Regions from separate parts of the Actinacidiphila yeochonensis CN732 genome, predicted to be linked through region 1. Evidence: riboswitches for the same ligand, from Rfam matches in the RefSeq annotation. Region 1 holds a riboswitch; the other holds the start of a gene.

Region 1 (14,163 bases):
TGCTGACGCTGGGTGTCCGGGCCGACATGGAGGCGCTGTACGCCGCCTCCGACGTGGTGTCGCTGACCTCGTCGTCGGGTGAGGCCGCGCCGCTGTGCCTGATCGAGGGCATGATGTGCGGCGCCGTACCGGTGGCCACCGATGTCGGCGACTGCGCGGACCTGGTGGCCGGACGGGGGCTGCTGACCCCGCCCGACCGCGAGGCGATCGCCGCCGCCTGGACCGAGGCGGTGGAGCGGGCACCGCTGTTCGCGCCGGCGCTGGAGGCATGCCGGGAGCAGTTCAGCCGCACCCGGATGGTCGCCGCCTACGGCGCCCTGATCGACCAGGTGCACCAGGGGGCGCCGCTGTCGGCGCAGCCCGAGCCGCTGTAGCCGTCCCGTGGACCCGTTCGCCCGCGCGGGCCGGACCCGCGCGGGCGAACGGGTCCGCTTCGGTGCACCGCGAGCGGCCGGCGACAAAAGACGACCAGTCGTTGATCGGTCCGCCTCGTCGCCCCGCGGCCGAGTTGAGACACCGCCTGAATTCACGCGCGCATTCCGCAGCCGGGCCGATTACGGCTGCCGAGATCGCATTCCGCTCGGCGCCGTCGCCGTGCGGCGCCGGAACGGGCCTTTCGGCGCGGCGGAGATCATTCCCGCGGCTCCTTTCCGGAGTCACCCGCCCGGGTCCGGGAACATTCATCCGACGAGGAACGGCCGGACGACACGCCGTGCCGACCGCCGCCCTCACCGGACGACACGCCGTGCCGACCGCCGCCCTCACACCGCCGACGCGGCCTCGGGCGGCACCACCGGCCGCACACGGCCGCCGAACACCGCGGCCGCCAGCGTCACCACCGTCCCGCACAGCGCCCACGCGCCCAGCACCAGCATCGGGCCGAGGAGCCCGCGGCCACCGAAGTACGCGATGGAGCGGGCCGACCAGGTCCCCGCGCCCGGGGGCAGCGCGGGCCCGATGGCACGCCAGAACGGCGGCAGCAGCGGGTACGGGTAGGCGCCGCCGGCGCTCGGGTTGCCGGCGATCACCACCACGAGGATGGTCAGCCCGATGCCGATGACGCCCGCGAGCCCCTGGAACGCGAAGGTGGCCGCGCCCACGGCGAACACGGTCAGCGCCCCCAGCCACCACAGGGGGACGACGCCGCCCGGCAGCGCGCCGAGGATCGGCCCGATCACCACCGCGCCCAGCAGGCCGCTGGAGATCGCGTAGCCGGCCAGCACGGCGAGCCGCATGATCGCCCGCCGCAGGTTGACCGGGCGGGCGCCGTAGCTGACGGCCAGGATCGACGCGCACAGGTATCCGCCGACGCACCAGCCGACGACCAGGTAGAAGGAGGACAGGCCGTGGAAGTCACCGCTGCCGACCGGGGCGAGGTCGAGGGTGGTGACGGCGCGGGCCGGCCGCTGGGCGGCGGCGACCCGGGTGGCGATCTGCTGGAGCGCCTGGGCGGCGGGCGGGCCGCCCCCGGCGGCCACCAGCAGTTGGTCGGTCCGGCCCCGCGGGCTGACGACCAGAGCGCCGTAGAGGTCGCGGTCCCGGATCCGCCGTCGCGCCTCGGCCGCCGAGTCCACCGCGTGCGGCGCCACCGGGTGGCCGGGCAGCGAGTCGAGTTCGGCGACCAGCCGCCCTGACGCCCCCGCGGGCGCGACCACGCCGAGGGTGATGCCCTTCGGGACGGGGTGGTGGAACGCGCCGGCGTAGGAGGCGATGAAGAGCACGCCGAGCGCCATGACCCCGAGGACAAGCAGGGCGGAGCGGGTGGTGACCGCGTCCTGGAACTCCCGCAGCAGGCCCTGCGGCCGGTCGGGGTCGCCCTCGGCCGGAAGGTCGGGGTCGCCCTCGGCCGGAACGCCGCGCTGGTCACCGTCCATGCCCCCAGCGTGGGCGCCCCCGACCGCCACCACCCCCGAGGGCGAGCCGATCGGGTGAGGAAGCCGAGCGGAGGAAGGGGACAGCGGAAGGCCGAGGGAGGACCGAGGAGCCGAGGAGGCAGATAAGGGCCGAGGAGGGTCCGAAGTCCCGGCGGGAGCAGCCCGAGCAGCCGGTGGCATCGTGCCGGTCCCACTTGGACGCCCGACAGGCGGCTGAAGCCGGGCCGGACGGACGTGCCGCTCGAACCCTCCACCCGCAGCACCGCGGCACCGTCCGCCGCGGCTTCCGTCCCACCGAGGCCGTTCGCGTCTACAATGCGGCGTGGGCCGTGACTGGCGCTGAGGTGGAGCACCACCGGGGAGCGGCCTGACGAGAGCGTCGATGCCGTGCGCCTGGGCGAGTGGTCAGCCACGCCTGGGAGGCAGCATGTTCCCAACACAAACAGCACAGCTCATGGACGGTGCCGGCCTTGCCCGCCGCGTCGTCGAGGAGGCCGCGGCCAGGGCGGCGGAGCTCACCCGGCGCACGGGGGCGGCACCATGCCTGGCGACCGTCCTGGTGGGTGAGGACCCCGCCTCGGTCACGTACGTGCGGATGAAGCAGGCACGGAGCGCGAAGGCCGGCATCCTGTCCCGGCACATCGGCCTGCCCGCCACCACCACGACCTCGGAACTGGTCGACACGCTCACCGCCCTGTCCGACGACCCGGACGTGCACGGCATCCTCCTGCAGCACCCCGTAGGCCCGCACATCGACGAGCGCGCGGCCTTCGAGGCCATCGCACCGCACAAGGACGTCGACGGTGTCACCACGCACTCCTTCGCCGCGATGAGCTTCGGACTGCCCGGCTTCGTGTCGTGCACCCCCGGCGGCATCATGCGGCTGCTGGACGAGTACGCCGTCGAACTGGCCGGCAGACACGCGGTGGTCGTCGGCCGCAGCGCGATCCTCGGCAAGCCGGCGGGGATGCTCCTGCTCGCGAGGGACGCCACGGTGACGTACTGCCACTCCCGCACAGCGAACCTGTCCGCGATCGTCAGGGAAGCGGACGTCGTCGTGGCGGCCGTCGGACGACCCCGCCTGATCCGGGGCGAGGACGTCAAGCCGGGCGCGGTGGTGATCGACGCCGGATACAGCGCGGGCAACGTCGGCGACGTGGACTTCGACTCCGCCCGTACCCGTGCCGGCCTCATCACCCCGGTCCCCGGCGGGGTCGGACCGATGACCATCGCCGTCCTTCTGGCCCAGACCGTGGCCGCCGCCGCGCGGCAGCTCGGCGAGTGACCGGACCCGGCCGGGACGGTGTGAGCCGTCCCGGCCGGCCGGCCAGGCCCACGGGGGTGCCGCACCGACCGGTCCGTCGGCACGCGGGGCAGCCCGAGGCGCCGCGCGACCACACGCGCCGGACGCGACGTCCCGCTGTCCGACACCCTCCGTCCAACATCCCTGTCCCCCGCCCCCTGCCCGCCCCCTCTGTCCGCCACCCCCAGCCCGCCACACCCTGTCCGACGCCCGCCGTTCGAGGTCCGGTCGTCCGACGCCCCGCCGATCAGCACTGACCGCGTACCGTCCACGGCCAGGACCACAGGCCGGGCGCGGGGGCCACTGCAACCGTTTCAACCCGTCCGCGGTGTACTGGCGGAGCAATCGACCCGGTGCACGTGTATGGACGCGGCCCCGGGCTGCTTGTAGCCTCATGCCGAACCAGGAAACTGAATCGTTTCACGCATGCATTGCGCCTAGACAACGTTGTCGTACTCGCTGGGAGTCGCCATGTCCACGTCCCCCGCTGAAGACCCCGCCCTCGCCGGCCCCACCGGCCCGTCCGTCGGCCCGTCCGTCGATCCGGTCCCGGGTCCTGCCCGCCGCAGCGTGCTGCGCGCCGGGGTCGGCGGCGCGGCCGTCGCCGCGGGGCTGGCCGCCGGGGCCGTCCCGGCTGTCGCGGCCCCGGCCGGCGACGGGCACGCCGCCGCCAAGTCCGGCCCCGCCGGCCTCGCGAGCGCGGCCGGCGACTGGCAGCGCTACGTGCAGGGCCCGGGCGGCCGCACCGTCCGCCCGGTGCGCATCCTGCGGACGGAGGGCCAGGTCAGCGGCGCCGACTCGCTGCTGCGCCCCGGCGGCGGGGTCGCCGTGCTGACCCGGCCGAAGCCTGCGCAGCCGCCGGCGTGGCCGGCCGGCACCACCGCCGCCGCGTCCTCCTCGCACGCGCCCAACAACGGTGACAACGGGCAGCCGCGCACCTACGACGCGGGCAACGCGGTCGACGGCGACCCGGACACGTTCTGGAACGACGACACGATCGCCTCCTACCCCGACACCCTCACCGTCACGGTGCCCGCCGCGCTCGACCTGCCCGGGATCACCCTGCTGTCGAACGCCGACGGCGTGCCCACCGACTTCACCGTGGAGACCTGGGACGGCTCGGCCTGGCAGAGCGCGGCCACCGTCACCGGCAACACCAGCACGCGCCGGGCGGTCCCGTTCGACCGGAAGGTGTCCACCACGGGTGTGCGGATCACCGTCACCGGCGACCAGGACACCCCCCAGGGGCAGTTCACCCGGGTCAACGAGGTCTACCCGGGGGTGCTGGCCGACGACGACGTGCCGCGGATCGTGGTCGACTTCGGCAAGGTCGTGGTCGGCTACCCGCACCTGCGCTTCCAGTCCGCCTCCGCGGGCAGCCCCGGGGTGCGGCTGGCGTTCTCCGAGACCGTCGAGTTCCTCACCGAGCGCAGCGACTTCACCCGCGCCGACCAGTCCGGGGTGCCCTCGCAGGGCACCGACCAGTACGCGGTGCCGGCCAAGGGCGCCGACTGGCAGGACGCCAAGGGCTACCTGGCCGGCGACCAGGTGTACGCCGACGGCCTGCACGGCTTCCGCTACCTCCAGATCAGCCTGGACGCGCTGGCCTCCGACGCGCCCGCCGCGCTGCCCTACGGCGAGGTCTCGGTGGACGCGGTGTGGGTGGACTTCACCGCCTACGTGGGCACCCCGGACTCCTACCGCGGCTGGTTCCTCAGCTCCGACGACGACCTGAACCGCTACTGGTACGGGGCCGCCTACACCAACGAGCTGGTCACGGACACCTTCCGCTCCGACGACATCGACCCGCGCGGCGCCGACACCCCGACGCTGGACGGCAAGCTGGTGCTGCACGACGGCGCCAAGCGCGACCGCGACCCGTACGTCGGCGACCTGGCCGTCTCCGCCCGCACCCTGTACCTCACGCACGACGACGCGGCCGCCGCGGCGCGCGACGTGCTGGCCGACCTGGCCGCCCACCAGCGCGCCGACGGCTGGATACCGCCCGCCTCGATCAACGGCTACACTCTCCCGCTCTTCGACTACCCGCTGTGGTGGGTGACGTGCAGCTGGGACTACGTCCTCTACACCGGCGACCGCGCCTACGCCACCACGTGGTACCCGGTGCTGCTGAAGGTCCTCGACGGCTGGTACCCCTCGGTCACCGACTCCGACGGCCTGCTCTCCAAGGGCCTGAACGGCACCGACGGTTACGGCGACTACGCCTTCCTCGGCCGCACCGGCAAGATCACGTACTACAACGCCAACTACGTGCAGGCGCTGACCGACGCGGCGGCGCTGGCCCGCTGGCTGGGCAAGGGCGCGGACGCCGACCGGTGGACGGCGCGGGCCGCCCAGGTGGCGAAGGCGGTCAACGCGTCGCTGTGGGACGCGGCGGCGGGCGCCTACCTGGACTCCTCGACGGGCGCGGTACGTCACGCCCAGGACGGCAACGCCATCGCGATCACCGCGGGCGTGGCCGACGCCGGCCGGGCCGCCTCGGCGCTGGCCCACCTGGACGCCACCACGGTGCTGCCGTACGGCAACGCGTTCATGGACAACGACACGCTCTTCGCCGGGGCCTCGCAGCGGGTGTACGCCTTCACCTCGTACCCGGAGCTGGTGGCCCGCTTCCGTACCGGCCGGGCGGACTCGGCGCTGGACCAGATCCGCCGCACCTACGGCTGGATGGACAGCCACGACCCGGGCACCACCAACTGGGAGGGCATCGGCCCGGACGGCACCCCGTACGAGGACGCGTACACCAGCATGGCGCACGGCTGGTCGACCGGCGTCCTGCCCGCGCTGACCAACGAGCTGCTGGGGGCGCGCCCGACGGCGCCCGGCTTCGCCACCTGGGAGGTGGTGCCCAGCCCGGGCGACGTGGCGTGGGCGGCCGGCCAGGTGCCCACCCCGCAGGGGCCGTTGGCCGTCTCGTGGTCGCACCCCTCGGCCGGTGCCCTCACCCTCACCGTCCAGGCCCCGCGCGGTACCCGCGGCAGCGTCTCCGTCCCCGACGACGGGCGGCGGGTCGAGGTGGCGGTGAACGGCCGCACGGCCTTCACCAGCCGGACCGGCCGGACCGGGCGGGAGTTCGAGGCGAAGGCGGAGGGCGGCCGGATCACCCTGTCAGGCCTGGGCGCCGGCCGCACGACGGTGACGGTGCGCCTGGCGCGCTGACGGCGCGGCACGGCGGGCGGGGCTCCGGTCGGGGACCGGGCCCCGCCCGTTCCGCCGCCCGCCGCCCGCCGCCCACTACCGCGATCATGGGGTGATGGGAACTCTCTCAGCGCTGTACCGGTATCCGGTGAAGTCCATGCTCGGCGAGGAGTTGGAGTCCGCGGCGGTCACCGCGCGGGGCCTGGCCGGCGACCGCCGGTTCGCCGTGCTCGACACCGCGGGCGCCGTGGGCAGCGCCAAACACCCGCGCAAGTGGGGGGCGTTGCTGCGGTGCCGCAGCCGAACGGCCGGCGGGAGCGGTGGAGCGGAATCGGGTGAGGTGCTGGTCGTACTGCCCGACGGCACGGAACTCAGCTGCCGGGACCGCCAGTTGGATGCCCGGCTGTCGAAGCTGCTGGGCCGCGAGGTGGCCCTGTCGGACCTGCCACCGGAGCAGGGCAGGCTGGAGCGGGCCGTACCGGAGTACGCGGGCGGGATTCCCGAGGCGGCGCGGCGGCAGGCGGAGGTGGACGCCACCGGGACGGCGGTGACGGTCGGTTCGGTGGCGGCGGGGACGTTCCTCGACTTCGGCCGGCTCCACCTGGTCACCACCTCGTCGCTGGAGCGGCTGCGGGCGGCGCGTCCGGCGGGCGACGCCGACCCGCGCCGCTTCCGCCCGAACCTGGTGGTCGACACCGGCGGGGCCCCGGGGTACCCGGAGGACGCGTGGACGGGTTCGCTGATCCGGGTGGGCGAGGCGCTGCTGCGGGTGGTGGTTCCGACACCCCGCTGCGTGGTGCCGACCCTCGGCCACGGCGAACTGCCTCCCGACCCCGCCCTGATGCGGGTGGTGGCTCGCGAACACCGGGTGCCGGTCTTCGACATGGGCCCGCTGTCGTGTGTCGGCGTCTATCTGGACGTCGTCGAACCGGGGACGGTGCGGGTGGGCGACCGGGTCGCCCCGACGGGCACGGCATGACAGGGTGCCGGAGGGCGGACCCGCCCTCCGGCACCGTCCTGACGTACCGTCAGTTCGAATGCACGGGACGGGCGGTGAGCGTGTGGTGGCCCGCGCCGACACCGTCGACGTACACGGTGGTGCCGTCGCTGCCCGCGTGTGCGCCACCGACCGCCCGGGTGCCGTCCCATACGGTGCGGCCGTCAAGGGTGACGCGGGCGGCTCCGTGGACGGGGACGGCGAGCCGCCCGCTGGTACCGTGCGGGCTGTCCACGGTGAGCGTGAAGGCGCTGCCGGAGCGGCGCCAGGACGCGCTGATCGCCCCGTGCGGGGTGGGGACCCTGCCCTGCGCCCAGCGCAGGCCGCCGGGGGTCGGGGAGACGCTGTAGGTGGCGAAGCCGGCGCCGGTGGGCTGCACGCCGAGTACCTGGGTGGTGAGGCTGACTGTCGGTCCGGCCGCCCAGCCGTGGGCCAGGCTGGTGAACTGGGCGATCCCCGGCTGCCCGTCGGTGCCGGCCTTCTCCCAGAAGGTGCCGCCGGGGTCGGCGGCGAGCTGGTGGCCCCAGAAGGTGCGGATGAGGTCCAGGCCGGACTCGGCCAGGGCACCGTCGGGGTCGGACGCGGCCAGCCGGGCGCTCGCCTCGAAGCCGCTGGGCAGCGGCTCGTACATCGGTGAGATGGCGGCGTTCGGCGTCTGCGGGGAGACGGTCAGCGCGCCGTACGGGCCCGAGCTGGTGCGGCTCAGGTAGGCCAGGGCGCTGCGGGCCTGGGCCGGGTCGGCGACGCCGGTGAGCACGGCGGTGGCGTTGGCGTCCTGCGGGTACGCGTCGGGGTCTCCCGGGAGAGCCGGTAGGCACCGGTGGCGGGGTCCCACAGCTGGTCGTTGATCGCCTTCTTCAGCTGTCCGGCGCGGGCGGTGTAGGCGGCGGCGCCGCTCCGGTCGCCGCGGGCGGCCGCCAGCCGGGCCATCTGGTCGAGGTTGCGGGCGTACAGGGCGTTGACGTACGTCTCGTGGCCGCAGTCGCTGTAGCCGTAGTGGCCGCAGGAGCCGGCCTCGCCGAACGCGATCAGGCCCTGCGGGTCCTGCTGCCGCACCGACTCCAGCCAGCCGGTGGCCTTGGTGAGCGCGGGCCACCAGCGGTCGAGGAAGGAGCGGTCGCCGGTGTAGAGCCAGTGCTCGTACGCGTTGTCGACGAACCAGGTGACGTACTCGCCGTAGGTGCGGATCTCGTCCTCGTTGTGCTGGCCGACCAGGCTCTCGGCGGGCACGAAGCCGTCGGGGAGCTGCTGGGCGGCCAGCGAGGACAGGGAGTTGTCGACGGCGGGGACGTCGTCGGTGCTGAGGTAGGTGACCGGCGCCTGGACGGCGAGGTCGCCCTGCCACACGATCCGGTCCCGCTTGGCACCGTCGAAGATCACCTCCTGGCCGGGGTCGGCGTACGGCACCTGGCTGTCGGCGTGGTCGGCCTCGCCCCCGGTGTAGGGCCAGCTCTTGGCGGTGTCCGACATCCACGTGTCGAGCTGGACGGTGTAGGCGCCGGCGTACCAGATCTTGTTCAGCTCGTTGTCGCTGGACAGGAACCAGCCCTGGTAGGCGGCGGGGTCCTGCTGCTTCGGCGCGGCGGCGAAGTCGAGGGAGACGGCGCCGACGTCGACGCTGCCGGGGCCGTCGAGGAAGAGGGTGGCGTAGCGGAAGCCGCCGCGGATCTGCGGGTCGGTGAGGGTGGCCGGCAGGTGGGCGGGGTCGAGGGTGAAGGTGTGGCTGTCGGAGTCGTAGGTGTAGGGCTGGCCGGGGTAGCCGTTCCAGATGTTGGCGGTGTCGCATCCGGGGGCCTGCGCGGCCTCTCCGCTGTTGGCGGTGGGCCCGGCGGCGGCGAACTGCTGGGACTCGCTGAAGCACACGTGGAGCTTCGGCGGGGTGGCGGAGGCGCCGGTGACGTGGATGCGGACGCGGCCGCCGACGTCCTTGCCGAAGTCGAGGGTGAGCAGCGGTGAGGTGGTGCGGTCGCCGGTGCTCACCAGGCGGACGCTGGAGCCGCCCTTGCCGAGGACGGCGTCGGGGTCGCCCTGGACGGCGCCGCCGCGCGGGTCCGTGGTGAGGACCCGGACGGGGGTGACGGTGTGGCCGGTGGGAGCCAGGACGTAGGGGCGCCAGTCGCCGGGGCTCGGCGTCCAGGAGGCGGCGGTCCAGGGGGTGGCGCCGGTGCGGCCGCCGCCGCGGGCGGAGGCGGCCGAGGCGGAGGCCGGCGGGAGGGTGAGCAGGGCGGCGCCGGCGGCGACCGCGGCGGCGGTCCGGACCAGCCGGGAGCGGTACGGGGAAGGGTGCGGCATCGGGGTCCCTTCGGGTGCGGGCGGACGGGCAGGGGCGGTACGGGCGGGTACCGGCTGTTCGGTCTCAGCGCGCGCGGACGGTCACGCGGTGGGCGCCGGCGGGGACCCGCGTGAGCCGGACGTATCCGTCGGAGCCGGTGGTGCCGGCGGCGCGCGGGGCGCCGTCCCACACGGTGCGGCCGTCGAGGCGGACGGTGCAGCGCCCGTCGGCGGGCACCGGGACGGCGATCTCGGTGATGGCGCCGGCCGGGGCGTCCACGGACAGGTCGAAGGAGGTGCCGGGTCCCTGGTGCCAGGCGGCGGTGATGGCGCCGGCCGCGGTGACCAGCCTGCCCTCGGCGCGGCGCTGCCCGCCCGGGCGGGGCTGGATCCGGTGGCCGGCGCCGGAGTCGGCGGCCGGCGCGATGCCCAGCAGGTGGTAGGTGAGCGCGGAGGTGGGGCCGGTGGACCAGCCGTGGGCCGCGCTCATGTAGGAGCCGGAGTAGTCGGAGGTTCCGTCGGTGCGGTAGCCCTCCCAGAAGGTGCTGGCGGTGCCCTGCGGGGCGTCGAGCATGTAGCCCCACTCGCGGCGGATCAGGTCCAGGGCGGTGGCGGCGCGTCCGGCGGTGAAGTGGGCGTGCACCTCCATGCCGCCGGGGAACGGGTGCACCGAGTCGGCGCTCTTCTCGGGCGTGGGCGCGCCGACCGGGGTCCAGCGCCCGGCCAGGGCCAGGCTGACGGCGGCCCCCCGCTCCTGGTCGGGGACCAGGCCGAACCAGACGGCGAGCGCGTTGCCGTCCTGCGGGTGGAGGGCGGCGCCGGCCCCGGCGGGCTTGTCGCGGTAGAGGCCGGCGTCCGGGTCCCAGTAGCCGCCCGCTTCGACGGCGGAGCGCAGCGCGGCGGCCTTCGCGGCCCAGTCGGCGGCCGCGGCGGTGTCGCCGAGCTGTCCGGCCAGGGCGGCGCAGACCGTCAGCGCCCTGAACATGATGGCGTTGGCCTCGATGTTCCTGCCGTCGGCGTCGCCGCGGGCCCAGTCGGCGGCGGCGGTGACGTCGAACAGGCCGTCGCCGTCGAGCTTGGCGGTGCTGAAGGCCACCGCCTTGGTGAGGGCGGGCCACGCCCCGCGCGCCCACGCGGTGTCGCCGGAGAGCTGGACGTAGGAGGCGGCGCCGATCAGCGTCCACAGGTGGTAGGCGTCGGAGTTGCCGATGAAGTCGACGGCGGGCCCGGCGTAGGGCAGGGCGCCGGTGGACTGGTCCTGGTGGTCGAGGAGGGTCTGCAGGGAGTTGCGGACGGTCGGCAGGTCGCCGAGCGAGACGTAGTCGGTGAGGACGGAGATGCCGAGGTCGCCGGGCCACACGGTGCGGTCGCGCTTGGCGCCGTCGACCAGGACGGTGCTGCCGGTGTCGCCCACGGTGGCGCTGTTGTCCCAGCCGAGGCCGGGCGGGCCCCACACCCGGCCCTGGTCGGTGGCGAGGATGTTGGTCTGCACGGTGTAGGCGCCGGCGTACCAGATCCGGGTGAGCAGGTCGTCGTCGCAGGAGAAGTAGTTGGGGTACGCCGACAGGTCGGTGGCGTTCGGCGCGAAGGTCAACTCGACTGTCGCCTCGGCCAGTTCGATGGCGCCGCCGGACTCGTTGACGACGGTCAGGTAGCGGAAGCCGCCGCGCAGCTGGGAGCGCGGGTTCGCCGCGGCGGCCGGGCCGGCGCCGGCGACGGGCACGTCGGAGGCGGTCCGTACGGTGCCGCCGGGGGCCGCCGGGTACTGGACGGCGGGTTCGTCGTTGCTGCCGCCGTTGGAGCCGTCACTGCTGTCGGGGCTGACATAGGTGGACAGTTCGGAGTACGTCAGGCCGACGGTCTGGTTCGTTTCAGAGCCGGGGGCGACGCGCAGCGTGACATAACCGCCCACCTCCTGGCCGAAGTCGTAGGTCACGCAGGAGCCCGCGCCGCGCAGCCGGGTGGTACGCGCGGGCGTCCGGCCGCCGGTAGCCAGGGCCTCGGGCCGGTCAACCGTGCCGGCGGTGCGGAAGACGGCGACGGGCCTCAGCGTGCGGCTGCGCGGCGACAGGTTGAAGGCGTCCCACCTGCCCGCGGGGGCCCGTTCCGGGCGGTGGGCGGCGTTCGCGGCCGCGCCGGACGGCGCGTGCGCGCCGTGCGGCCCGGTCCCCGCCGGCGGGCCGCGGCCTCGGCGCCAGCGGCCGCGGCGCCCCCGGCGGCGGTGAGCGCGGCGGTGAGGCCGGCGGTGACGACGACGCGGCGTGTCGGTTCCGGGGTGGTGCGACGTGACATGCTCTCCCCTTTGTGAATCGTTTCACATGAATCGTTTCAAACCCGCCTGCCAGAATTCCGGATGAACCCGTCCCGGCCGCGTCACCCTATGGGCGGCCCGCACACCCCGTCCACCCCCGTGCACGGGAGAACCCGACGCCGTCCGCGAGGCGCGCGGGGCCCGGACCCTCCGGAGCACCAGGGCACGCCGGATGGAGGCCTGGCGCCGCCGGCCCCGGCGTCACAGCCGGCGGGCGCCGTCGATCCGCTCCCGCGGCAGGTCGGCGCGGCCGTTGTGCCGCGCGGACTCCTGGACCAGGTGGATCAGCACCCACCGCAGCGACACTTCGCCGCGCCACTCGTCGTACCCGGTGACGTCGAGATCGGGGGCGTCCGCGGTGAACCGGCCGGAGAAGGCCGCCTCAACCCGCCAGACGTCGAACGCCTCGCGGACCGCGCCCGGCTCCACCGTCGCACCGTCGAAGTCCCCGTCGGGGTCGGCCGGCGAGGAGTAGCGCGCGGGCGGCCTCGCCCGCCAGCACCCGCCGGAACCAGCGGCGTCCGGCATCGGCGAGGTGGCGCACCAGCCCGAGCGGCGAGAGGGTCGACGGCTCCACCGACCGCCGGGCCGACTCGCGTTCCACCCCTTGGCACTTGAGCTCCAGGGTGGCGCGCTGGGCGGCCGACGCGCCGACGCGCAGGGGCGTTCGGGCCCCGCCGCCGGTCCGCCGAAGCGAGGGTCGTCGGTTCCGGTGAACAGTTCGGCTCTTCTGCCGGGTCGGGTCACTCGTCCGTCCTCCCGAACGGCGCCTGAGGACGCGTGCGGCTTCCCGCCGGCCGCCCGGGGGCGCGTTCCGGCCCCACCCGCGCCCGACGCCGAGCGACGGCAGGCGAACGGGCCGGGTACCGCGAGGGGGCACGGAGGCGGCGGGAGGCTGTACGGGGGACGCCGGGGGGATACCATCAGGGAAACTGATCAGATAGCCTTACGGTATGCCTGAAGAGGATCACCCCGAGACCGCGACCGTCGCCGCCTCGCTGCTCGCCGCCGTCGGGCTGCTGGTGCGGCGGATGCGGCAGGTGCCGGTGGCGGACGAACTGACCATGCCGCAGCGCGCGGCGCTGGCTCGGCTGGACCGGGGCGGCCCGGCGACCTCGGCCGAGCTCGCCCGGCAGGAGCAGATCAGCGCGCAGTCGATGGGAGCGACGACGGCGGTGCTCCAGGAGCGCGGGCTCGTGGAGCGCCGCTCGGACCCGGCGGACGGCCGGCGGATCGTGCTCGCGGTCACCGACGCGGGCGCCCAGGCCCTGCGGGACAAGCGCAACGCCCGCGCCGAGCAGCTGCGGCGGGTGCTGGACGCGGAGTTCTCCGCCGAGGAGCTGGCCCGGCTGGCCGCCACGGGGCCGCTGCTCGAACGGCTGGCCCGGCACCTCGGCCCCGAGGCGGGCATGGACGCCGCTCCCCGGCCCACCGCCGGCCCGCCCCGGGTGGTCCCGCCGGCGGCGCGGACGGGCCGGCCGCCGGGGCGCGACATGAACCCGGCGGGCAAGGCCGCCCCCGGCCGGAACACGAGCACCCGGGCGGACAGCTACAAGTGGAAGGCGCTGGTCAACACCACCGCCGCGATGTTCATGTCGACGCTCGACGGCTCGATCGTGCTCATCGCCCTGCCGGCCATCTTCCGCGGCGTGCACCTGGACCCGCTGGCCCCGGGCAACATCGCCTACCTGCTGTGGATGATCATGGGCTACCGGCTGGTGCAGGCCGTGCTGGTGGTGTCCGTCGGCCGGCTCGGCGACATGTTCGGCCGGGTGCGGATCTACAACTCGGGCTTCGCGGTCTTCACCGCCGCCTCCGTACTGCTCTCCTTCGACCCGTTGGACGGCGGCAAGGGCGCCCTGTGGCTGATCGGCTGGCGGGTGCTCCAGGCGGCCGGCGGGTCGATGCTCGCCGCGAACTCGGCCGCGATCCTCACCGACGCCTTCCCGTCCGAGCAGCGCGGGTTCGCCCTCGGCATCAACCAGGTCGCCGGACTGGCCGGCCAGTTCGTCGGCCTGGTGGCCGGCGGCCTGCTCGCCGCGCTGGACTGGCGGGCGGTGTTCTGGGTGAACGTGCCGGTCGGCGTCTTCGGCACCGTGTGGGCGTACCGCACGCTGCGCGACGACGGGCGGCGCGGCGGCGGCCGCATCGACTGGTGGGGCAACGTCACCTTCGGCGTCGGCCTCAGCTCGGTGCTGGTCGCGGTGACCTACGGCCTCCAGCCCTACGGCGGCCACACCATGGGCTG
Region 2 (14,163 bases), on a different contig from region 1:
AGGCGCATATGATCCCGAAAAGCTCGGGAGAAGTCGTCGACGGTGGGAGGCGCGATGGCCACGCGCGTCGCGAGTCCCGGCGGTGGACCGTCCTCGCAGGGCCCGGGGGCGCTGCGGCGGCTCGGGGCGTTCTGCGCCCGCCACTGGGCGCTGGTCCTCGCCTGCTGGGTCCTCGTCCTGGCCGGGCTGCTGACGGCCCAGCACAGGGCGGGCGGCTCCTACAGCGACGACTTCTCGCTGCCGGGCACCCAGTCGTACGAGGGCCTCCAGGTGCTCCAGGCGGACGCCCCCGACGTGGGCGGCCAGTCCGCCCCGGTGGTGCTGCACGACGCGCACACCCCGCTCACCGACCTCAGCGACCAGATCGGGCAGGCGTCCGACGCCCTCGCCAAGCTCCCGCACGTGTCGTCCACGACGAACCCGCTGGCGTCGGGCTCCGGCGCCCTGTCCTCCGACCACCACACCGCGTACATCACCGTGCGGTTCGACACCAACCCGAACTCGCTCGGCCGCTCCTACCTCCACGGGGTCGACCAGGCCGTCGCCCCGCTGCGGTCGGCCGGCGTGGAGGTGGAGTACGGCGGGTCGCTGGGCGAGCTCGCCCGGCCCTCCGCCAACGACAAAACCAGCGAGGCGATCGGCTTCGGCGTGGCGATCGTGGTCCTGCTCGTCGGCTTCGGCAGCGTGCTGGCCGCCCTGGTGCCCCTGGTGTCCGCGCTGCTGGCGGTGCTGGCGGGCCTCGCCGTCCTGGCACTGGTCGCGAAGGCGGTCACCTTCGCCAGCGTCTCGCCGACCCTGGCGACCATGATCGGGCTGGGCGTCGGCATCGACTACGCCCTCTTCCTGCTCACCCGCCACCGGCAGCGGCTGATCGACGGCGCCGACCCCGTCGACGCCGCCGGCCGCTCCATCTCCACCAGCGGGCGGGCCGTCCTGGTCTCCGGCGTCACGGTGGTCATCGCGCTGTCCGGACTCTTCGTCTCCCGGGTGTCGTTCATCGGCCGGCTGGGCGCGGCGGCCGGCATCACCGTCGTCACCGCCGTCGTCGGCGCGCTCACTCTCGCCCCCGCCCTGCTGGGCCTGGCCGGCCGGCACATCGACCGCCTTCGGGTGCGCACCCCGGTGGCCGAGACCGACGCCCCGCCCGGTGAGGAGCCGCGCGGGGTCTGGCACCGGTACGCGCGCCGGGTCGAGCGGCGCCCGTGGTGGTTCCTGGCCGCCGGGATCGTCGTCCTCGCGGTGCTGGCCATCCCGCTGCTGTCCGTGCGGCTGGGCCACATCGACGACGGCGCCGACCCCACGAGCTTCACCGACCGCCGGGCCTTCGACCTGATGTCGGACGCCTTCGGGCCCGGCTCGAACGGGCCGCTGACCGTCGTCGTCGACCAGTCCCGCGTGCCCTCCTCGCAGCGCGCCGCCCTCGCCGACCAGGTCTCCACGACGCTCACCGGGGTGCCCGGCGCGGCCAGCGCCACCCCGCCCAAGGCCGCGGGTAACGGCGACGTCCTGCTCTCCACCGTCCTGCCGCGCACCGCGCCCCAGGACGCCGGCACCACCGACCTCGTCAACAACCTCAAGGACGACGTGCTGCCGCAGGCCGTGCGCGGTACGCCCGCCTCCGCGTACGTCACCGGAACCACGGCCTCCCAGGTCGACTTCCGCGACATCGTGGCGGCGCGGCTGCCGGCGATCATCGGCGTGGTCGTGGGGCTGGCCTTCCTGATCGTCCTCGCCGTGTTCCGGGGGCCGGCCGTCGCACTGAAGGCCGCGGTCCTCAACCTGCTGTCCATCGGCGCCTCGTACGGCGTCGTCGTGGCCGTCTTCCAGTGGGGCTGGGGCGGCCCGGCGCTCGGCGTGCACGGGAAGGTGCCGATCGAGAGCTATGTGCCGATGATGATGTTCGCCATCGTCTTCGGCCTGAGCATGGACTACGAGGTCTTCCTGCTCTCCCGCGTCCACGAGGCGTGGCTGCGCACCCGCGACCCCCAGGGCAGCGTCGCCCACGCCCTGGAGATCACCGCCCGGGTCATCTCCTGCGCGGCCCTGATCATGGTGAGTGTCTTCGCCGCGTTCCTTCTCAGCGACAGCATCGTCGTCAAGATGCTCGGCCTCGGCCTGGCGGTGAGCGTCCTGGTGGACGCCACCGTCGTCCGGCTGCTGCTGGTCCCCGCCGTCATGACACTCATGGGCCGGGCCGCCTGGTGGGTGCCGCGATGGCTGGACCGGCTGCTCCCGCACATCGACACCGAGGGCACCGAGGGCGCGGATGCCCCCGAGGGCACGGACGGCCCCGGAAGCAGCGAGGGCATGGCCCAGGGGTAGGCCAGGGTAGCGCCGTTCCGGCAGGATCGCCCGGAAGCACTCAGGGGTTGCCAACTGCCGGGCGCCGTCTGGAAAAATCCGTGGAGTGCAGACACCGACCAGCGACACCCCGCACCTGCTCGCCATCAGTGACCTGCACGTCGGGTACGAGGCGAACCGTGCCCTGGTGGAGCGCATGCGCCCGGGCAACGACGGCGACTGGCTGATCCTCGCCGGTGACGTCGCCGAACGCGTCGACGACGTGCTGTGGGCGATCCGCACCCTGAAGCAGCACTTCGGCACCGTCGTCTGGACGCCCGGCAACCACGAGCTGTGGACGCACCCCGCCGACCCCGTCACCCTGCGCGGTGAGGCCCGCTACCTGCACCTCGTCGAGGAGCTGCGCGGCCTGGGCGTCCACACCCCGGAGGACCCCTACCCGCTGTGGGAGACCCCCGAAGGCCCCGTCGCGGTGTGCCCCATGGCCCTGCTCTACGACTACACCTGGCGCGACGGCACCCCCGGCGCCACCACCAAGGAGGAGGCCCTCGCGCAGTCCCGGGAGCTCGGCGTGGTCTGCACCGACGAGGCGATGCTCCACCCCGACCCGCTGCCCGGCATCGACGACTGGTGCCGGGCGCGGGTCGCGGCCACCGCCGAACGCCTGTCCGCCCTCGGCCCCGACCTGCCGACCGTCCTCGTCAACCACTGGCCGCTGCACCGCGACCCGACCGCCGTGCTGCGCTACCCGTCCTTCGCCCTGTGGTGCGGCACCGAACTGACCGAGGACTGGCACATCCGCTACCACGCCACCGAGGTCGTCTACGGCCACCTGCACATCCCGCGTGTCATCTGGCGGGACGGGGTGCGGTTCACCGAGGTCTCCCTCGGCTACCCGCGAGAATGGGGCGCCCGCCCGCCGGACCCGCGGGGCCGCGCCGGATCCTTCCCGGACGGGCGGGGGCCGGCCGGTGATCGAGCACCTCGTGCCGCCCGCGGTGCGCACCCGCGCCGCCTACGGCGACGAACTCGACCACGCCCCCCTCCACCCGGAGGAGGAGGCAGCCGTCGCGCGGGCCGTCCCCAAGCGCGGCAACGAGTTCCGCGCCGGCCGTGCCTGCGCCCGGGAGGCGCTCTCCCGGCTGGGGCGAGGGCCCGTCGCCATCCCGCGTGACACCCGGCACGGCGCTCCGGTCTGGCCCGACGGCGTCGTCGGCAGCATCACGCACTGCCAGGGCTACCGCGCCGCCGCCGTCGCCCTGGTCGGCGACATCCTCACCCTGGGCATCGACGCCGAACCGCACGAGCCGCTCCCCGACGGCGTCATCGACGTCATCCACTCCACCGACCGGGAACGCGCCGCGCTCGCCGCGCTCGCCGGGAGCGCACCGGGCACCCACTGGGACCGGCTGCTGTTCAGCGCCAAGGAGACCGTCTACAAGGCCTGGTACCCCTATCACCGGCGGATGCTCGACTTCACCGAGGCCGAACTGCTCTTCCAGGCCCCCGAACCGGCCGCCCCCGACCGCGGCACCTACACGGCCCGGCTGCTCGTCCCGGGCCCCCTGCTGGCCGAAGGCGTCGGCCCCGAGGTCTTCACCGGACGCTGGACCACCCGCGGCGGACTCGCCGTCACCGCGATCACGGTTCCGAACGGGCCGTGAGCGCACCGCCCGGGGCGACCGGCGGCGGCCGGACGGGGAAGGCGGGGGAGGGCCCGCCGGGGGTCGGCGGCGCGGCGCGCGCAAGGGGCGGGGCGTCCGGCAGAGTGGGAGCATGGATCAGCCCGAGGTCCCGGCGCCGCACGACCCGCACGTACGGCACCTGCGTGTCCTCTTCCTGGCCGTGATCACCGGGAGCCTCCTCTTCCTGGTCCCGTGGATCGGCTACCTGGCGGTGAGCCTTCCCGAGCACCACGAGGTCGACCAGTGGCGCCTGGCCTGGGTCGGCTTCGACGGGGCGCTGGTCGCGGCTCTCGGCACCACGGCGTGGTGCGCCTGGCGCCGGCTCCAGATCTTCGTCCCGTGGGCGCTGGTCACCGCCGCTCTGCTGTGCTGCGACGCGTGGTTCGACATCGTCCTCGACTGGAACAGCGACGACCTGCTCGGCGCGATCCTCACCGCGGCCCTCGCCGAACTGCCCCTCGCCGCCTTGCTGGTGTACGCGGCCCGCAAGATGATGCGGCTGACCCTCCTCCTCGCGTGGCGGCGGGTCGGCCGCACGGGCCCGGTGCCGCCGCTGTCCCGCCTGACCCTGGTCGAGCTGACCGGCGACGGCCCCGCGGCGCAACCCCCGCGCCCCGACGGTGACCGCGGCGGCCGGGGCGGCCGCGGTCCGGGCCCGCGCCGCCGGGGCGCCCGCTCCTGACGGTTCCGGACCTCACCGGTGTCCCTCTGGTGTCCGGACCTGGTCCGCGCGGGCCCGGGTGGCCCTCAGCCCGCCTCGATCCGGCGCACGGCGACGTCGAGCGCGGCCTCCCGCGTCCCGTAGACCTCGCACACCGGACCGCCGTCCGGGGTCCTGGTGTGGTCGATCTCCCACAGGCTCAGCTCCGTGCCGTCCGGCAGCAGGAACGCGTGCTCGTACAGGCTCCAGGACACCGACCGCCCGCCGATCACCATGCTGCGACGGGCCTCGATGCGGATCGCGTAGCCGACCGAGGCCCGCAGCCGCCGCCGCGTCTCCGTGCCGGGCGCGTCGGCGTTGGACGCCCTGCGCATCAGCCGCCGCGCGTGGTCGGGTGAGCCCTGCTCGGTGTAGTCGCGGCGGTGGCACCCGGACTCGTCCGGGTCCGGTACCAGGTCGAACAGGCCCGTGGCGTCGGCGTCGGCGGCCTCGTCGGTTGCATCGCGGACCGCCGACGGCGCGCCGGGTTCGAGGGAGAGGGCTTCCGCAGCGTGGGGCGCGCGAACGCCGGGCCCCGCGTGCAGGTCGAAGACGGCGTCCACGGCCCATTCCGCGGCGGCCAGCTCCAACGCGTCGCCGAAGACCAGTCGGTGGACGGCCGTGCCGGGCCCCGTGTCGTGCTCCAGCTCCCACACCAGCCGCACCCCGCCGTCGGGAAGCAGGAAGCTGTGCCGGTAGGTACGGCGGTCCATCGGCCGCGGCGGCCCGTTGGTGTGGCGGCAGGACTGGACCGCGCACCAGTGCAGCAGCGCCGAGCGCACCTCGGCCAGCTCCACCGCGGCGGCCTCCCCGTTCTCCGCCCGGTCCAGTAACGCCGCCAGCTGATCCGCCGGCAGACCACCGCTCCTGGCGATCCCCTGCTCGCCCCGCACAGGCTCCGCGTCCATCAGGCCCTCCCGGCTCCCCACCGTCCCGCGCCTCCGCGGGCGACACACGGTAGTAGCCCGTTCGCGCACCGCACCCCGGAACGGGCACAAATCCCACCACGTCTACGCTCCGGTCCACACGGCCTACGCCGTTCGGGCCCTATTCCCTACGCCATAAGCACACCCGTTGTGATTCGTCCACTTTTCGCCGGGGACTTCATTCGTACGGACGACGTGCTCGGTTCCTCTGGTCCGCCCCTGGGAGAGGGGGAGCTGACGACCCGTCCGGGCGGTGACGGCCGGTCTACCCCTCCAGCCCGGCGCACCACCGCAGCGCGCCCAGCAGGTGGCCGCGGAAGCCGGGGTCGGCGTAGGCCGAAGGGAGGTGCCCGAGCGCCGTGTACAGCACCCGGCCCCGCCCCACCTCGTGGCACCAGGCCACCGGGTGGGGCGCGCCCATGGTGCCGCCCTCGTACGACGCCTCGTCCACCTCGGCGAGTACCCGCACGCCGCGCCCGGCCGGGCCGGCGCGGAAGTCGTACCACTCGTCGGTCCACCGCCACACCGCCGGCAGGTGGGCGGTGGCGGGGTGGTCCCGGTCGCGGACCAGCACGTCACCCGGCTGGATCTCGGGGTGGCCGGCGAAACGGGCGCCCAGCAGCTGGCCGTAGTAGGGCCAGCCGAACTCCGCGCAGGTCGCCGCGTGCACCGCGAGGAGCCCGCCGCCGGCCGCCACGTAGCCGCGCAGCGCCGCGCGGGCCCGGTCGTCGAGCACCTCGCCGGTGGGGGAGAGGAACACCACCGCCGCGCAGCCGGCCAGCATCTCCGGCCGCAGGGCGCGGGTGTCCTGGGTGTGGAGCGTCGACAGGCCGCATCCGGTGGCGAGTTCGGCGAGAGCCGCGGCACCCGGCGCGATCGACTCGTGCCGGTAGCCTGCCGTCGCGCTGAACACCAGAACGCCGGTGGCCGCCCTCACCTCGGACCGCCCGGCCGGTCCTGCCGGCTGCCGGGCTCCGCGTCCCGGCCGCCGCCTCGGGCTTCCGCGCCCGCGGCGGGGGAGGCGCCCGACGGCGCCTCCGGGGGACGGCGGAAGGGGGCGGCGCGGCGGGGAAGGGTTCGCCGCACCGGGCGCACGCCGGTCCGGCGGTCTCGCGGAACGCCCCGCACCCGGCGCAGACCCGCTCCAGCCAGCACGCGGGGTCGCCGCCCTGCTCACCGGGTCCGGGCCCGGCGTCCCCGGGGCGGGTCACGGGCGCGCCTCCCGCCGGGCGAGGGCGGTCGACCGCCGCGCCGGCGGTATCGGCGGGGCGGATGCGGGGGTGCGGTCCATGCCGTGGCCTCCTCGCGTCTCCGGCGCCCTGGGCGGTCCAGGGCCGGTACGAAGGGCCCGGCCGGTGTCCGTGCCCCGGCGCCCGGCCGCCGCTCGCGGACCGCCCCGACGACCGGGGCCGACGCTGCCTCCGGCTCCGGCTCCGGCGGGAGGAGGCCGGGGTGCGGAGGGGCGGGCGGCGGTCCGGGCGCGAACGGGTCCTCGGGTGGTGCGGCGGTGCGCCACGGCAGCTTACGCGCGATCCGGGGCGTTCGGCCCGCCCCGAATCCGCCGAACCCGCCGGCCAAGGGGCAGCCCCGGAGCGGCCCTTCCCGCATCCGGTCGGCCCGGCTGTCCGCTGGTGGGCGGGCGGCCGCTACGCCCGGTCGTCCAGGTAGTGCCGCCGGCCCAGGCCGATGATCCGCATGCGCAGCCGCGCGTCCCCGGTCACCCGCTCGCGCGCGGCGGGGTCGTCCGGCGCGGCGTCCAGCAGCCCGGCCGCAGTGGCCACCATGTCGTCCACGTACAGCTTGGCGAGCACCAGCAGTTCCCGCCGGGACCAGCCCTTCGAGACGGGCTGCACGGACAGGCCCGCGGCCACCTCGGCGGTGAACCGGTCGAGCTGCGCCGCTATCGCCTCGCGCACCGCCTGGACCCCGCCGTGCCGTTCGCGGGCGATGAAGCGGACGTGCGGACGGTGTTCGTCGACGTAGGAGGTGGTGAGGGAGACGGCCCGCTCGATGAGCGCGTCCGGCGAGGTGTCGTCCGCGCTCCGCGCCAGCACGGTCTGGATCATGGCGTGCAGGCTGCCCAGCGCCTCGTCGACGAGGGCGACCCCGAAGCCGTCCATGTCCGGGAAGTGCCGGTAGAAGGCTGTGGGCGAGACGCCCACCTCGCGGGTGAGTTCGCGCAGGCCCAGGCTGCTGAGGTTCTGGTGCTTCAGGAGCCGCAGCCCCGCGTCCAGGAGGGCCTGCCGGGTCTGCGCCTTGCGCTCCTGCCGGACGCCCGGGGTGTGACTCATGTCATTCAGTAAACAACTGTTCCCCTTGGGTCGCCAATCTAGACTGATGGGTCAGTGAACAAGTGTCATCTGAAATGCCGGAACCCGGCCCGCCCGCGGGCCTTCGCCGGACCACCGCCAAGCGCACCGGAGGTGCCGCAGTCATGAGCCTGGTCGTCCTGCTGATCGGCATGGGCATCCTGATGGGCGCGGCCGCCCACATTTCGCTCACCGTCTTCACCGCCGCCGCGGCCGCCATCGCCGTATGGCTGCTGGTCTTCGCGGTCCGCGAGCGCCGCGACCGCGACCGCGGCTGACCCCACCCGACAGGCGCTCAACGGCCGCCCAACGTCCGCGCGCCGCCCCCCGCGCCGCCCGCCCTGCGCGCCGCGACAGACGGGCCCGCGAGGCCCGCCGGGTCCGCCGAACCCGAGGAACCCGCCGACTCCGGAGAGGAACTCCCGTGAACACCACAGCGCACCCGGTCCGCCCCGCCGCGTCCACGCGTGACGCCGACGGGATGGCCGTGGCGTCCTTCCTGCTCGGCCTGCCCGGCCTGCTGGTGCTGAACGTCGTCCTCGGGCCCGCGGCCGTGCTGCTCGCCCTGACCGCCCTCGCCCGCGGCACCCGGCGGCGGGGCCGCGCGGTGCTCGGCCTCGTGCTGGGCGTCGGCGACCTGCTCCTGATGGCCGGGCTGACCGTCGCCGGCCACGGCGTCCTCTGGTCGTTCGGCTGACCCGCGGCCGCTGGGCGCGGACAGGACGGACAGGGGCGAGGCCCGCACGGACGGTTCCGTGCGGGCCTCGCCCCTGCGTCCGACCCGCGGGCCCGACGCCGCGGGCAGTGCCAGGGCGGTTCCGGTACGGGGTCGGGGCCAGGTCAGGACAGGTCGATCCCCGGGTAGAGCGGGAAGCCCGCGAGCAGGTCGGCGGCGCGCCGCGACACCTGGTCGGCCACCTTCTCGTCCAGGACGTAGTTGGCCTTCGACGTGCCGCCCTTGGCCGCGGCGGCCGGGGTCGTGCCGGAGAGCACCGTGTCGATCAGGCCGGCGATCTCGTCCATCTCGCCGGTGCCGAGGCCGCGGGTGGTCAGCGCCGGCGTGCCGATCCGGATGCCGGTGGTGTACCAGGCGCCGTTCGGGTCCTGCGGCACCGAGTTGCGGTTGGTCACGATGCCCGCGTCCAGCAGCGCGGCCTCCGCCTGCCGGCCGGTCAGCCCGTAGGTGGAGGTGTCGATCAGCACCAGGTGGTTGTCGGTGCCGCCGGTCACCAGCTTCGCGCCGCGGCCGAGCAGGCCCTCCGCCAGCGCCCGCGCGTTGTCCACCACCGACTGCGCGTAGGTGCGGAACTCCGGGCGGGACGCCTCGGCCAGCGCCACCGCCTTGGCCGCCATCACGTGCGGCAGCGGGCCGCCCAGGACCATCGGGCAGCCGCGGTCCACGTGCTCGGCCAGCGAGTCGTCGCACAGCACCATGCCGCCGCGCGGGCCGCGCAGCGACTTGTGGGTGGTCGTGGTGACGATCTGGGCGTGCGGTACCGGGTCGAAGTCGCCGGTGAGCACCTTGCCCGCGACCAGGCCGGCGAAGTGCGCCATGTCGACCATCAGCGTGGCGCCGACCTCGTCCGCGATCTCCCGCATGAGGCGGAAGTTGACCAGCCGGGGGTAGGCCGAGTAGCCGGCGACGATGATCAGCGGCCGGAACTCGCGGGCGGTGGCGCGCACCGCGTCGTAGTCGAGCAGCCCGGTCTCCGGGTCGGTGCCGTAGCTGCGCTGGTCGAACATCTTGCCCGAGATGTTCGGCCGGAAGCCGTGGGTGAGGTGGCCGCCCGCGTCCAGGGACATGCCGAGCATCCGCTGGTTGCCGAAGTCGGCGCGCAGCTGCGCCCAGTCCTGCTCGGAGAGGTCGTTGACCTGCCGGACGCCCGCCTTCGCCAGCGCCGGGGACTCCACCCGCTGGGAGAGCACCGCCCAGAACGCGACGAGGTTGGCGTCGATGCCCGAGTGCGGCTGCGCGTAGGCGTGCGCGGCGCCGAAGACCGAGCGGGCGTGCTCGGCCGCCAGCGACTCGACGGTGTCCACGTTGCGGCAGCCGGCGTAGAAACGGCGGCCGACGGTGCCTTCGGCGTACTTGTCGCTGAACCAGTTGCCCATGGACAGCAGCACGGCGGGGGAGGCGTAGTTCTCGCTGGCGATGAGCTTCAGCATCTCGCGCTGGTCGGCGACCTCGGCGGCGATGGCGTCCGCCACCCGGGGCTCGACCTCCCGGACGACGTCCAGGGCGCTGCGGAAGGCGGTCTGCGCGGCGCCGGCGGAGGAGGGTACGGCGGAACTCTCGGCCATGGGATGTCCTTAGGGTGACGGCTGCGGGACGGCCCAGGCGCACGGCACACGGTCGAACGGGCCGCTCCCTGATGGTTGACCCCATCCCAGCGCGCCAGTCACGGCCCGCCGTGAGCGTACCAATCCTGCGGGGGCGCGTGCGAACAGGAAACGCTCGCGCCCTCGCGCCGCCGGCACGCGGAGTCCGGCATCCGCGTTCCGCGAGGAACGGAGGCTCCGTGGGGCCCTGGGCGCGGCACGCCGCGGCGTGGTGCTTGGATGGCGGTGCGGCGGGCTCCGGCGGTGGTGCGGCGTCCGCAGCGTCACGGGCGGGTCGGGAGCAAGGCGAGGAGTCCGCCGCGGGACCGGGCGCAGGGCCCGGACCGGGCCCACGGGGACGACAACGAGGAGGCGGCCGGGTGAGCGTCAACGCACGGGTCGGCGGCGCGGGGGTCGCGGTGCTGGAACTGGACCGGCCGCGCGCCCTGAACGCGCTCGACCTCCCCATGGTCACGGCGGTACGGGACGCGCTGCGCGCCTGGCACGACGACGACTCCGTGCGGGCCGTGGTGGTCCGCAGCACCTCCCCGAAGGCGTTCTGCGCCGGCGGTGACATCCGCGCCGTGCGTGAGGCCGGGGTGCTCGGCGACGACGCCGCCGTACGCGCCTACTTCACCGCCGAGTACGGCCTGAACCTGGCGATCTCCGACTTCCCCAAGCCCTGCACGGCGCTCGTCGACGGCTACGCCATGGGCGGCGGCCTCGGCGTGTCGGTGCACGGCTCGGCTCTGGTGGCCACCGAACGGGCCACGCTCGCCATGCCCGAGACCGCCATCGGCTTCTTCCCCGACATCGGCGCCAGCTGGTTCCTGCCGAGGCTGCCGGGCGCGGTCGGCTGGTACCTGGGCCTGACCGGGGCAAGGCTGTCCGGTGCCGCCGCCGTGGAGTGCGGTCTGGCCACCCACTTCGTACCCGCCGCCGATCTGGCCGCCCTGGAGGAGGCGCTGACCGGAGCCGACGGCGTGCGGCCGCAGGCGGTGCTGGACCGCTTCGCCCGCCCCGCGCCCCCGTCGGAGCTCGCCGGCCACCGGGAGGCGATCGCCCGCTGCTTCACCGCACCCGACCTCGCGGGGGTCTTCCACCGGCTCGCCGAGGAGCGCGCCGACCGGGCCTGGGCCGAGGAGACGCTCGACGCGCTGCGCCGGGCCAGTCCCATGAGCCTTGTGGCGACCTTCGACGTGCTGTCCTCCGGCGCGGCCGCGCCGTCCCTCCGGGACTGCCTGGCCACGGAGCTGGAGCTGGCCTGCCGCACCGCCCGTGAGCCGGACTTCCACGAGGGCGTCCGCGCGGCACTCGTCGACCGCGACCGCGCCCCCGTCTGGACCAGCAGCCTGCCGTTCCCGGTCTGAGGCAGCGGGAAGCCGGGGCCGGGGACGTAAGAAGGAGCCGCGCGACCCGGTACGTCGACGCCGCCCGTCCCCCGGCTGCTTCCGTCGTGCCCCGGCACGCCCCCGCAGCGGCCTGTGGCAGCTCCCGCCCTGCGAGGCGGCCGGCCCCCGGGAGTGCGCCGTTCAGCACCCATGTTCAGTATATGAGACGCCCGTGTCAGGATGCGGGACATGCGGCGTACCGTTGGCGGAGGAGGGCGCCCCGGCTCCGGAGTCCGACATGGCCGGCCCGGGTGCGCAGAAGAACCGCGGCGACGGCCGTGCTCGACCGCGAGCCGCGCGCGAACGAGGCGGCGGCCGGGTACGGCGCCGCCGAGAACGCCGACAACGCCGAGAACGCTGAGAACGGCGCCGAGAACGACGACAACGCCGTCGGATGAATGGAGCGTCATGCCCAGGGAATGGGACGCCAAGACCTACGACTCACTGCCGCTGCCGCATCTGGGATGGGGCCGCCGCACGCTCGCCCGGCTCCCGCTGCGCGGTGACGAGCGGGTGCTCGACGCCGGATGCGGCACCGGGCGGGACACCGTCGGCCTGCTCGACCGGCTGCCGGAGGGCCGGGTGGTGGCCCTGGACGGTTCTGTCCGCATGCTGGATGAGCTGCGCGTGCGACTGGCCGGCCGGCTGGACCAGGTGGAGGTCGTGCACGGGGACCTGACGAAGGTGCCGCTGCCCTTCGACGGCGAGGTCGACGCCGTCTTCAGCGTCGCCGCCTTCCACTGGATCGAGGACCACGCCGCGCTCTTCGCCGCCCTGGCCGGCCGTATGCGCCCCGGCGCCCCGCTGATCTCCGACTGCGGCGGGCGCGGCAACATCGCCGCCGTGAAGGCCGCCGTCGCCGAGGTCGCCGGCCGCGGTGGGGAAGGCGACGAATCCGCCTCCGACAGCTGGGAGTTCGCGGGCGTCGAGGACACCCGTGAGCGGCTGGCCGCGGCCGGCTTCACGGACATCGAGGTCTCGCTGCGCCCCGACCCGGCCGTCCTCCAGCCCGGCGAGCAACTGGAGGCGTTCCTCGCCACGGTGGTCCTCGGCGCCCACCTGGACGCCATGCCCGAGGGCGAGCGCGAAGGGTTCGTCAAGGCCGTCGCCGCCCGGCTCGCCGAGCCGGTGGTGGACTACGTCCGGCTGGAGATCTCGGCGGTACGCGGCGGCTGAGCGCACCCGGCGGTCGGGGGGGCGGGCCGCGACGGCTGACCGGCCGACGGTGGAGGCCGGCGGGGATCGGCGGCCGCCCCCTGCCGCTGAACCGGTTGGGCCGCGCGGGGACCGCCCGGCGGGCGGGAGCGCCACCGGCCCTGCCCGCCCGCCGGGCGCCGTTGTTAGGGTTGGCGGGCCGGTCCGCCAGAACCGCCCGCGCCGTGCGGGCCCTTGCCACCCCCCGAGGCAGCATGAGCCCCTTGAAGCGTCCCACCATCGCCGACATCGCCGAGGCCGCGGGTGTCTCCAAGGGCGCCGTGTCCTACGCGCTGAACGGCAAGCCCGGGGTCTCGGACCGCACCCGGGCGCGCATCCTGGAGATCGCCGGCCGGATGGGCTGGCATCCGAGCAGCGCCGCCCGCGCCCTGTCCGACGGCCGTTCCGGCGCCGTCGGCCTCGTGGTCGACCGGCCCGCCTGGGTGCTGGGCGTCGAGCCGTTCTTCATGCAGCTCATCTCCGGAGTGGAGGCCGGCCTCGCGGACGCCGGGACCGCGCTGCTGCTCCAGGTCACCGAGGACGCGGGTGCCGAGACGGCCGCGTACCGTCGCTGGTGGGGGGAGCGCCGGGTGGACGGCGTGCTCCTGGTCGACCTGCGCGAGGACGACCCCCGGCCGGAGCTCCTGGCCGAACTCGGCCTGCCGGCGGTCGTGGTGGGCCACGCGGCGGGGACCTCGGCGGTACCGTCGGTGTGGCTCGACGACGGCGCCGCCGTCCGGGAGACGCTGGCCTACCTCGCCGCGATGGGCCACCGGCGGATAGCCCGCGTGGCCGGGCCCCGGCACTTCGTCCACACCCGCGAACGCGGCGAGGTCTTCGCCGCCGTCGCGGACGAGCTGGGACTGCACGGCGTGCCGTGCCTGTACACGGACTACTCCGGCGAGGAGGGCGCCCGAGCCACGCGCCGGCTGCTGTCGGGCGCCGAGCGGCCCACCGCCGTGGTCTTCGACAACGACGTGATGGCCGTCGCGGCGCTCGGCGTCGCGCAGGAGATGGGCGTCGCCGTGCCACGCGAACTGTCGCTGGTGGCCTGGGACGACAGCGCGCTGTGCCGCCTGGTCCATCCGGCGCTCACCGCGGTGAGCCGGCGCGTCCCGGAGTACGGCGAGCGGGCGGCGGTGGCGCTGCTGGCCCGGATCGAGGGGGGGCGGGTGCCGGACACCCTGCTCGACCCACCGGTCCTCGTCCCGCGCGGCAGCACCGCTCCGGCCCCGCGCTGAGGACCGGCCTGCTCCGTGGCTCCCTCCGCTCCCAGGCCCGTCCTGAACCCGCTGCTGTTACACGGCGTTTCATTCGTCCGGCCCGCGTCGGAAGCCT

What was found. Region 1 has a riboswitch for ZMP and ZTP ahead of BS72_RS10475 (bifunctional 5,10-methylenetetrahydrofolate dehydrogenase/5,10-methenyltetrahydrofolate cyclohydrolase). Riboswitches for the same ligand answer to the same signal wherever they lie in the genome.
Region 2: it holds a riboswitch for ZMP and ZTP, as region 1 does, so the genes downstream of both, BS72_RS28845 (glycine hydroxymethyltransferase) here and BS72_RS10475 (bifunctional 5,10-methylenetetrahydrofolate dehydrogenase/5,10-methenyltetrahydrofolate cyclohydrolase) in region 1, are expected to answer to the same signal.

Annotation. Positions count from the first base shown of each region.
Region 1 covers NZ_JQNR01000004.1:898,207-912,369, reverse strand. Annotated here, with positions in the region: gene BS72_RS10485 (glycosyltransferase) at 1-374, shown strand, start outside; gene BS72_RS10480 (ABC transporter permease) at 762-1,874, opposite strand; ZMP/ZTP riboswitch at 2,194-2,280, shown strand; gene BS72_RS10475 (bifunctional 5,10-methylenetetrahydrofolate dehydrogenase/5,10-methenyltetrahydrofolate cyclohydrolase) at 2,302-3,159, shown strand; gene BS72_RS10470 (alpha-L-rhamnosidase-related protein) at 3,649-6,357, shown strand; gene BS72_RS10465 (MOSC domain-containing protein) at 6,452-7,315, shown strand; gene BS72_RS10460 (alpha-L-rhamnosidase C-terminal domain-containing protein) at 7,365-8,090, opposite strand; gene BS72_RS39170 (alpha-L-rhamnosidase-related protein) at 8,036-9,625, opposite strand; gene BS72_RS10450 (alpha-L-rhamnosidase-related protein) at 9,690-11,540, opposite strand; partial or broken gene BS72_RS37140 (mycothiol transferase) at 12,117-12,519, opposite strand; gene BS72_RS10440 (MFS transporter) at 12,869-14,163, shown strand, end outside.
Region 2 covers NZ_JQNR01000005.1:4,154,737-4,168,899, forward strand. Annotated here, with positions in the region: gene BS72_RS28805 (MMPL family transporter) at 55-2,322, shown strand; partial or broken gene BS72_RS40080 (metallophosphoesterase) at 2,498-3,085, shown strand; gene BS72_RS38910 (4'-phosphopantetheinyl transferase family protein) at 3,300-3,965, shown strand; gene BS72_RS28820 (hypothetical protein) at 4,078-4,668, shown strand; gene BS72_RS28825 (DUF6227 family protein) at 4,734-5,594, opposite strand; gene BS72_RS28830 (ThuA domain-containing protein) at 5,878-6,525, opposite strand; gene BS72_RS28835 (TetR family transcriptional regulator) at 7,259-7,903, opposite strand; gene BS72_RS37570 (hypothetical protein) at 8,047-8,199, shown strand; gene BS72_RS33365 (hypothetical protein) at 8,346-8,618, shown strand; gene BS72_RS28845 (glycine hydroxymethyltransferase) at 8,762-10,222, opposite strand; ZMP/ZTP riboswitch at 10,247-10,334, opposite strand; gene BS72_RS28850 (enoyl-CoA hydratase/isomerase family protein) at 10,621-11,610, shown strand; gene BS72_RS36860 (hypothetical protein) at 11,883-12,029, shown strand; gene BS72_RS28855 (class I SAM-dependent methyltransferase) at 12,040-12,807, shown strand; gene BS72_RS28860 (LacI family DNA-binding transcriptional regulator) at 13,041-14,066, shown strand.